DNA from 2 places in the Streptomyces sp. NPDC055243 genome. Region 1 is predicted to be linked to the other one. Evidence: riboswitches for the same ligand, from Rfam matches in the RefSeq annotation. Region 1 holds a riboswitch; the other holds the start of a gene.
What was found. Region 1 has a riboswitch for ZMP and ZTP ahead of ACIGXX_RS02850 (bifunctional 5,10-methylenetetrahydrofolate dehydrogenase/5,10-methenyltetrahydrofolate cyclohydrolase). Riboswitches for the same ligand answer to the same signal wherever they lie in the genome.
Positions count from the first base shown of each region.

Region 2: linked by a shared signal. The riboswitch ahead of glyA (serine hydroxymethyltransferase) and the one ahead of ACIGXX_RS02850 (bifunctional 5,10-methylenetetrahydrofolate dehydrogenase/5,10-methenyltetrahydrofolate cyclohydrolase) in region 1 are both predicted to bind ZMP and ZTP.

Region 1 is NZ_JBITWR010000001.1:578,614-583,007, forward strand. Features, by position in the region: gene ACIGXX_RS02840 (LysR family transcriptional regulator) at 1-517, opposite strand, end outside; gene ACIGXX_RS02845 (EamA family transporter) at 621-1,505, shown strand; gene ACIGXX_RS02850 (bifunctional 5,10-methylenetetrahydrofolate dehydrogenase/5,10-methenyltetrahydrofolate cyclohydrolase) at 1,523-2,383, opposite strand; ZMP/ZTP riboswitch at 2,405-2,490, opposite strand; gene ACIGXX_RS02855 (DMT family transporter) at 2,663-3,610, shown strand; gene ACIGXX_RS02860 (methylated-DNA--[protein]-cysteine S-methyltransferase) at 3,715-4,218, shown strand; gene ACIGXX_RS02865 (2OG-Fe(II) oxygenase) at 4,245-4,394, shown strand, end outside.
Region 2 is NZ_JBITWR010000023.1:103,005-107,398, forward strand. Features, by position in the region: gene ACIGXX_RS40380 (hypothetical protein) at 1-428, shown strand, start outside; gene glyA (serine hydroxymethyltransferase) at 562-1,908, opposite strand; ZMP/ZTP riboswitch at 1,949-2,039, opposite strand; gene rocD (ornithine--oxo-acid transaminase) at 2,151-3,353, shown strand; gene ACIGXX_RS40395 (SAM-dependent methyltransferase) at 3,485-4,270, opposite strand; gene ACIGXX_RS40400 (glutathionylspermidine synthase family protein) at 4,351-4,394, opposite strand, start outside.

The DNA.
Region 1 (4,394 bases):
TGGCCCACGGGTCGTCGCTCGCCAGCGCGCAGAAGCGCCGCTCATGACCGACGACGGCACTGGCGAAGCGTGCCTCGTTGAAGGTGGTGCGGACGACGGCGAGGTCGCAGAGGCCCTCGGCGAGGCCGCCGGACGCGGAGTTCGTCCGGATCAAGTACAGCTCCACGTCGGGGTGTCCCGCGGCCCAGCGGCGCTGGAACTCCGCGGTGTGGCGGCCCATCGCCGACCAGGCGTGGCCGATGCGCAGCCGGGTGTGTCCGGTGGTCGCCTCGCGGATGAGGTCCTCGGCCTCGGCGAGCAGCTGCCGGGCCCGCGCGAGCACCTGCACCCCGGCCGTCGTGGGCGTGACGCTCCGGCTGGTGCGGTGCAGGAGGCGCACCCCGAGCACCTCCTCGAGCCCGCCGAGGGTGCGCGAGACCGCAGCTTGCGAGACGCCCAGCTCGGCGGCGGCATCGGTGAAGCCGCCGGTGTCGACGATGGCGACCAGGCAGCGCAGATGCCGCAGTTCCAGATCCATGGCCACAGCGTAGGGACAACCGGAGCCAATGAATAACCAGAGCGTATAGATGAACGCCGGCATGCATTTTTCGTATGCCCGCGGGTGACGCATCCTGCGGTGCATGCGAACGTCTCGGAGCGAAGGCAGGACCACCGCGAACCTGGGGGAACCGGCGGAGAGTTCCCGAGGTCGGCTGCCGGGCATGGCGATGATGTTCGGCAGCGGCCTGTCCAATCAAGTCGGCGCCGCCACGGGCGCCTTGGCGTTCGAAGCCATCGGTCCCGCCGGTGTCGTGGCCGTGCGGCAATGGGTCGCGGGAGCCGTACTCCTCGCGGTCGGCAGGCCCAAGGTGCGCGCCTTCACCTGGCGCCAGTGGTGGCCGCTGCTGTGCCTGGCCGCTGTCTTCGCCACCATGAACCTCTCCCTGTACACCGCGATCGACCGCGTGGGCCTCGGCCTGGCGGTGACCCTGGAGTTCCTGGGCCCGCTGACGGTCGCCCTCGCCGCCTCCCGCCGTGCGGTGGACCTCGGCTGCGCGGTCGTGGCGGGGGCCGCGGTGGTCGCCCTGGCCCGCCCGCGACCCAGCGCGGATTACGTCGGCATCGGGCTCGGCCTGCTCGCCGCGGCCTGCTGGGCCTCGTACATCCTGCTCAACCGCACGGTCGGGGCCCGCCTCCCGGGCGTCGAGGGATCGGCCGCCGCCGCGGGAGTCTCCGGGCTCCTCTACGTGCCGGTCGGCATCGCGGTGCTGGCCCACCACCCGCCGACGGCGACGGCCCTGGCCTGCGCGGTGACCGCGGGCGTCCTCTCCTCAGCGGTCCCGTTCCTCGCCGACCTGCTCGCCCTGCGCCGGGTCGACGCCCGTTTCTTCGGGATCTTCATGAGCGTCAACCCGGTCCTCGCGGCGCTGGTGGGCATGGTCGTCCTGGGGCAGTCCCTGGAGGGGGTGGAGTGGCTGGCCATCGCGGCGATCGTCTCGGCCAACGGGGTCAGCGTCCTGAAGTAGGCGCGAGGCGCCCGCGATCAGTCCAGGCCGAGCTGCCGCTTCGCCGCCTCGACCGTCTGGGCGAGGAGCACGGCGATGGTCATGGGACCGACACCGCCGGGCACGGGAGTGATCAGGCTCGCGCGCTCCAGGGCGGAGTCGAAGTCGATGTCGCCGACGTTGCCCGGGTTGTAACCCGCGTCGATCACCACGGCGCCGGGCTTGATGTCCGCGCCGCCGATGAACCGCGGCCGGCCGACGGCGGCGATCAGGACGTCGGCCTGCCGGACGATCGAGGAGAGGTCGGCGGTGCGCGAGTGGCAGTACGTGACCGTGGCGTCCCTGCCCAGGAGCAGCATGCCGGCGGGCTTGCCGAGGATGGCGCTGCGGCCCACGACGACGGCGTGCTTGCCGGTGAGGTCGACGTCGTACGCGTCGAGCAGGCGCATGATGCCGCCGGGCGTGCAGGACACGAAGCCGGGCAGGCCGAAGCCCATCGCCGCGAAGGAATGCATGGTCACTCCGTCGACGTCCTTGGCCGGTGCGATCGCCTCGAAGGCGGCGCGCTCGTCGATGTGGGGCCCCACGGGGTGCTGCAGCAGGATGCCGTGCACGGTCGGGTCCTGGGAGAGGCCGGTGACCGTCGCGACCAGTTCCTCGGTGCCGACCGAAGTGGGCAGGGCCACGTGCCGTGACTCGATGCCCGCCTTTTCGCAGCGGGCGCGCTTCATGCGGACGTAGGTCACCGAGGCGGGGTCGTCGCCGACCAGGACGGTCGCCAGGCAGGGGGAGTTCCCGGTGCGACGGCGGATGTCCGCCGCGGTCGCGGAGGTGGTGTCGACGAGGCGGCGGGCGAGGCCGGTGCCGTCCATCAGGCGAGCAGTCTGAGTCTGGGGCATGTGCCACTCCTGGACTTCAGGGTGAGTCGCCCAGGCGCGCGGCATCGACACGATGTCAGGCCGCTCCCCGGTGGTACTCCACCTCAGCGCCAGTCACGGCCCGCCTCTCACCCTAAGGGACGGGGCGGGGCGGGAAGCGGCCGGCATTGAGGATGTAGCTGAGCTTAATGAAAGTTCAAAACTTGTTGCTTGTCCTTTCGTGTCGGCGACGGCATCGTTCCCTGACAACGGCCCGAGGGCGAGGGCCCGCCATCAAGGCCCCGACCAAGGAGAGCGACAGTGAACGGCGTCCCCGGACGAACGTGGGCAGCGGCCAGGGTGGGCGTACTCGCCCTCCTCTGGGGATCGACCTTCCTCTGGATCGAACTGGCCCTGGAGGGCCTGTCTCCCGTGCAGGTCACCCTCCTGCGCTGCACCCTGGGGGCCGCGACCCTGACGGTCGTGCTCTTCGGTACGCGCAACCGCCTGCCCCGCGGCCTCAAGACGTGGAAGCACGTCTTCGTCGCCGCCTTCTTCTGCAACGCCCTGCCCTTCGGCCTCTTCAGCGTCGGCCAGCAGACCGTCGACTCCGGAGTGGCGGGCGCGCTGAACGCCACGACCCCGCTGTGGTCGGTCCTGATCGGCCTCGCCATCGGCACGGAACGCGGACTGCGCCCCGTACGCCTCGCCGGACTCCTCATCGGTTTCGCGGGTACGTCGCTGATCTTCGCCCCGTGGCAGCAGTCGGGCATGACGAGTTGGGGCGCCCTCGCGATCGTGGGCGCGGCGGCGAGCTACGCCGTCGGCTTCGCGTACATGGGGCACCACCTCGTCGGGAAGGGCATGCCCACCCTCTCCCTCTCCGCGGCCCAGCTCATGGCGGCCACGGGCCTGACGTCGCTCGCCCTGCCGGTCGGCGGCCTGGAGGCGATCCACGTGGACCGCACCGCCCTGATCGCCGTCGTGGTCCTGGGCGTCTTCGCCACCGGTGTCACCTTCCACCTCACCTACCGGATCATCGCGGACGAGGGCGCGACCAACGCCGCGACCGTCGGCTATCTGCTGCCGGTGGTCTCCGTGGCGCTGGGCGCGGTCGTGCTCGACGAGGCCTTCAGTCTTCGGGTGGCCGCGGGCATGGCGGTCGTACTCGTCGGGGTCGCCATGACGCGACGGCAGAAGCGCGACCCGGCACCGACGCGCCAGGTGGCGGCGGCTCCGGCAGGCGCCGCGGAGGCCCGCAGGGCGTGAACGCCCCGTCCGAATCCCGCCAGCACGCGCGATCGCGACACCTCAGTGTGGGAGGTGGAAAGAAGCGAAGAAGCGCGGAACGGAAAGGGAAGAGGGTGGCCACGATGACCGTCCACACGACCGTCAGCAGCCCGCTCGGCGAACTGCTGCTGGTGGGGGAGCCGACATCGGACGGCGTCTCGCTGACGTCACTGTCCATGCCGGGCCAGCGGAACGCCCCAGCCGTGCACGGGAGTTGGATGCACGACCCGGATCGATTCCCGGAGATCGCACGGCAGCTCGCCGCCTACTTCGCCGGTGAACTCACCCGGTTCGACATGGAGTTCACCCCCGGCGGCACCGACTTCCAGCGGCGCGTCTGGAGCGCCCTGGAGGAGATCCCGTACGGCACGTCGACCACCTACGGCGCGCTCGCCGAGCGGCTCGGCATCGAGCGCGGGCGGGTCCAGGCCCTGGGCGCCGCGATCGGCGCGAACCCGTTGCTGCTGGTGCGCCCGTGCCACCGCGTGATCGGCGCGGACGGCTCGATGCGTGGGTACGCGGGCGGCGTGCGGCGCAAGGTCGAACTCCTCACCCATGAGGGCGCCCTCCAGCCCACCCTCGTCTGACCCGCACGACCGCGAAGGACCTCATCATGATCGACACCACTCACCCGGCGGACGCCCGCGTCGGCGAACGCGTGGCGGCCGGGGACTGGGACGCGCTGACCGCCGAGCTCGACGAGCACGGCAACGCTCTCACCGGCCGGCTCCTGACCCCCGGCGCCTGCCGCGACATCGCCGCC
Region 2 (4,394 bases), on a different contig from region 1:
GGGCCTATCCGATGGCGTCCGGCTCCAAGGAGGGCAAGGACGCCACGGGTGCCAAGAGCGCCAAGGACGCCGAGACCGTGTGGATCCACACGACGACGGACGTGGAGTCCATGACCGGCTCGTGGCACAAGGCGAAGGACCCGGCCCGCCTGACGGCACTGTTCAAGAAGCTGGGGGTCATGGGCGCTCCGGCAGCCGGGGGCAATCAGGCGACAGCCCCCGAGACGGATGCGGCCCCACCGCCGACGACCGCCTCGGCACGGGCGGATGGCATACCGGGCGACGGCGGCACGGGCTGGTGGTGGGCGATACCGGGCGCCGCGGCGGGAGCCGCGGGAGCGCTGCTGCTGCGGGGGCCCTTCCTCGCCTCTCTGCGCGGGCGGCGGCTCCATGAGGACGGCCCGCGGCAGGAGTTGCGGGACGTGTGAGGGGGCGCAGGGACGCTGCCGCCCCCGGCCGGTGAGGTGGCCGACCTGGGGCGGCTGTGCGGACCAGCGATCAGAACGGTCAGGCCGGTCAGGCCGGTCAGGCCGGTCAGGCCGGTCAGGCCGGTCAGGCAAGTCAGTGCGCCGGCAGGCCCGGGGCCGGGTGGGCGGCCATCAGGTCGGCGACCTCGGACCGGATCTTCGTCAGGGCGTCCTCGTCACCGGCACGGGCCGCGGCGACGCCTCGGTCGATCCAGTCGGCGACGGTCGGCATGTGCTGCGTTCCGAGACCGCGGGAGGTGAGCGAGGGGGTGCCGATGCGGACGCCGGAGGGGTCGAACGGCTTCCTCGGGTCGTACGGCACGGTGTTGTAGTTCACGACGATCCCGGCCCGGTCCAGGGCCTTGGCGGCGACCTTGCCCGGGACGTCCTTGGGGGTGAGGTCCATCAGGATCAGGTGGTTGTCGGTGCCGCCGGAGACCAGGTCGAAGCCGCGGGCGAGCAGTGCTTCGGCGAGGGCCTGGGCGTTGGCGACGACCGCGCGGGCGTAGTCGCGGAAGGAGGGCTGCGACGCCTCGTGCAGGGCGACGGCGATGGCCGCGGTGGTCTGGTTGTGCGGGCCGCCCTGCAGTCCGGGGAAGACCGCCTTGTCGATGGCCTTGGCGTGCTCCTCGCGGGACATCAGCATCGCGCCGCGCGGGCCGCGCAGGGTCTTGTGGGTGGTCGTGGAGATCACGTCGGCGTGCGGCACCGGTGAGGGGTGGGCGCCGCCCGCGATCAGGCCGGCGATGTGCGCGATGTCGGCGACGAGGACGGCCCCCGCCTCGTGGGCGATCTCGGCGAAGGCGGCGAAGTCGATGGTGCGAGGGAGGGCGGTGCCACCGCAGAAGATCAGCTTGGGGCGTTCCTTGAGGGCGAGGTCGCGCACCTCGTCGAAGTCGATGCGGCCCGTGTCGTGGCGGACGCCGTACTGGACGCCGCGGAACCACTTGCCCGTGGCGGAGACGCCCCAGCCGTGGGTGAGGTGGCCGCCCATGGGGAGGGCCATGCCCATCACGGTGTCACCGGGCTCGGCGAAGGCGAGGTAGACGGCGAGGTTGGCCGGGGAGCCGGAGTACGGCTGGACGTTGGCGTGCTCGACGCCGAAGACGGACTTGGCGCGGGCGACGGCCAGGCGTTCGACGGGGTCGATGTTCTGCTGACCCTCGTAGTAGCGGCGGCCCGGGTAGCCCTCGCTGTACTTGTTCTGGAGGACCGTGCCGGAGGCTTCGAGGACGGCGGTGGAGACGTAGTTCTCGCTGGGGATCAGCCGCAGGGTGTCGGCCTGGAGCTGCTCCTCGGCGCCGACGAGAGCCGAGAGCTCGGGGTCCTGCGCGGCGAGCGCGGGGTGGCTGAGGGTGTTCGGAAGCTGCGCGGAATCCGCGGAAGCGGAACGTGAGGAAGCGGAATCCGCGGCGAGGTTCGAGGAAGGGGAGTGAGTCATGGCGTCCTCCGGGGCGAGCGGTGAGTTTCCGGTCGTGGTCCCGGGGTGCCCAGGCGGGCGGCACCTCGAAGGTTCTGCCTCGCACGGCTTCCTCGGGGTCCGTTCCCCGTGCGCCAGTCGCCGTGCTGTAGAGAGCAGCCTAGCGGGCACGCCGGGTCGGCAGGTTTCCTCGTCCACGATCCGAGCGACGATAGAACTTGGGCGCCACACCCGCCCCATGCCGCAGGACGAACGGAGACCCCGTGTCGACTACCGAAAAGTTCATCACCTCGGCCGAAGCGCACAGCGCGCACAACTACCACCCGCTGCCCATCGTGGTCGCGTCGGCGGAGGGTGCCTGGATGACGGACGTCGAGGGGCGCCGCTACCTCGACATGCTCGCCGGCTACTCGGCGCTGAACTTCGGGCACGGCAACCGCCGCCTGATCGACGCCGCCAAGGAGCAGCTGGAGCGGGTGACGCTCACCTCGCGGGCCTTCCACCACGACCGGTTCGCCGACTTCTGTACGCGGCTCGCGGAGCTGTGCGGCAAGGAGATGGTGCTGCCGATGAACACCGGCGCGGAGGCGGTGGAGACGGCCGTGAAGACCGCCAGGAAGTGGGGGTATCAAGTCAAGGGCGTGCCCGACGGGCGGGCGAAGATCGTCGTCGCGCGCGACAACTTCCATGGGCGGACCACAACCATCGTCAGCTTCTCGACGGACCCCGAGGCCCGCGCGGACTACGGCCCGTACACCCCGGGCTTCGAGATCGTGCCGTACGGCGATCTGACCGCGATGCGGGAAGCGGTCACGGAGAACACCGTGGCCGTGCTCCTCGAGCCGATCCAGGGCGAGGCCGGGGTCCTGGTGCCGCCGGCCGGATATCTCGCGGGCGTCCGGGAGTTGACGCGGGAGCGGAACGTCCTCTTCATGGCGGACGAGATCCAGTCGGGGCTCGGCAGGACGGGCAGGACGTTCGCGTGCGAGCACGAGGGCGTGGTGCCGGACGTGTACATCCTGGGCAAGGCGCTAGGCGGGGGTGTCGTGCCGGTGTCCGCGGTGGTGGCGGACGCGGATGTGCTGGGGGTGTTCAAGCCGGGTGAGCACGGCTCGACGTTCGGCGGCAATCCGCTGGCGTGCGCGGTGGCGCTGGAGGTCGTGGCCATGCTGAGCTCGGGCGAGTTCCAGCAGCGGGCCACCGAGCTGGGCGAGCATCTGCACTCCGAGCTGGGGCTGCTCGCCGGCACGGGCGCGGTGACGCAGGTGCGGGGCCGCGGGCTGTGGGCGGGCGTCGACATCGAGCCGTCGCACGGCACGGGCCGCGAGATCTCCGAGAAGCTGATGGACCGGGGGGTGCTGGTCAAGGACACCCATGGGTCGACGATCCGGATCGCCCCGCCGCTGGTGATCAGCAAGGAGGACCTGGACTGGGGGCTTGATCAACTGCGGGCCGTGCTGGCCTAGTTCCGGGGAGGCGGGCCCCGTACCGCCTCCGCGGCCCGTGCCTCAGCGGCCCGTGCCTCAGCGGCCCGTGCCTCCGCGGCCCCTGCCTCAGCGGCTCCGGTCTCAGCAGCCCCGGTCTCAGCAGCCCGGACTCAACGCTTGAGGCCCACTCCGCCGAACATGGCCACGTCCTCGACGCCGACCGTCGACTCCGCACGCCAGCGGTTGCACGACACCACACCGGGGTCGAGGAGCTCCAGGCCCTCGAAGAACTCGGCGACGCGCTCGGGTGTGCGCTGCGTGAGCTTGGGCGTGCCGTTCTCGTTCCAGAACGCCACCGCCTCGTCCACGTCGGGCATCGCCGGGCTGGTGATCGTGTGCGAGAGGACCAGGTGGCTGCCGGCCGGCAGCGCGTCGAGCAGACGGCGCACGATGCCGTACGCCTCGGAGTCGTCCTCGATGAAGATGACGACTCCGAGCAGGATCAGCGCGACCGGCTGGTCGAAGTCCAGGGTCTTGGCGGCGTGTTCGAGGATCGCGTCGACGTTGCGCAGGTCCTCGTCGAGGTAGTCGGTCTTGCCCTCGGGGGTGCTGGTCAGCAGGGCGCGCGCGTGGGTGAGGACGAGCGGGTCGTTGTCCACGTAGACGACGCGGGACTCGGGGGCGAGCCGCTGGGCGACCTCGTGGGTGTTGTCGGCGGTCGGCAGACCGGTGCCGATGTCGAGGAACTGCCGGATGCCGCACTCGGTGACGAGGTGGCGCACGGCCCGCCCGAGGAACTGCCGGTCGGCGAGCGCGTACGCGCCGATGCCGGGGTGCAGGGTGCGGATCTGGTCCCCGGCGGCCTGGTCGACGGGGTAGTTGTCCTTGCCGCCGAGCCAGTAGTTCCAGATCCGGGCCGTGTGAGGCTGCGTGGTGTTGATCCTGCTGTCGGCCATGTTCGGTTCGCCTCCGGGTGCGTCATCGCGATCAACCGGCAGCGTACTCGGGGAAATTGGCGGAGCCCGCGGGTCCGGCCTCAGAGAATCACGTGCGGCAGGAACCTCGCGTACTCGTCCGTGA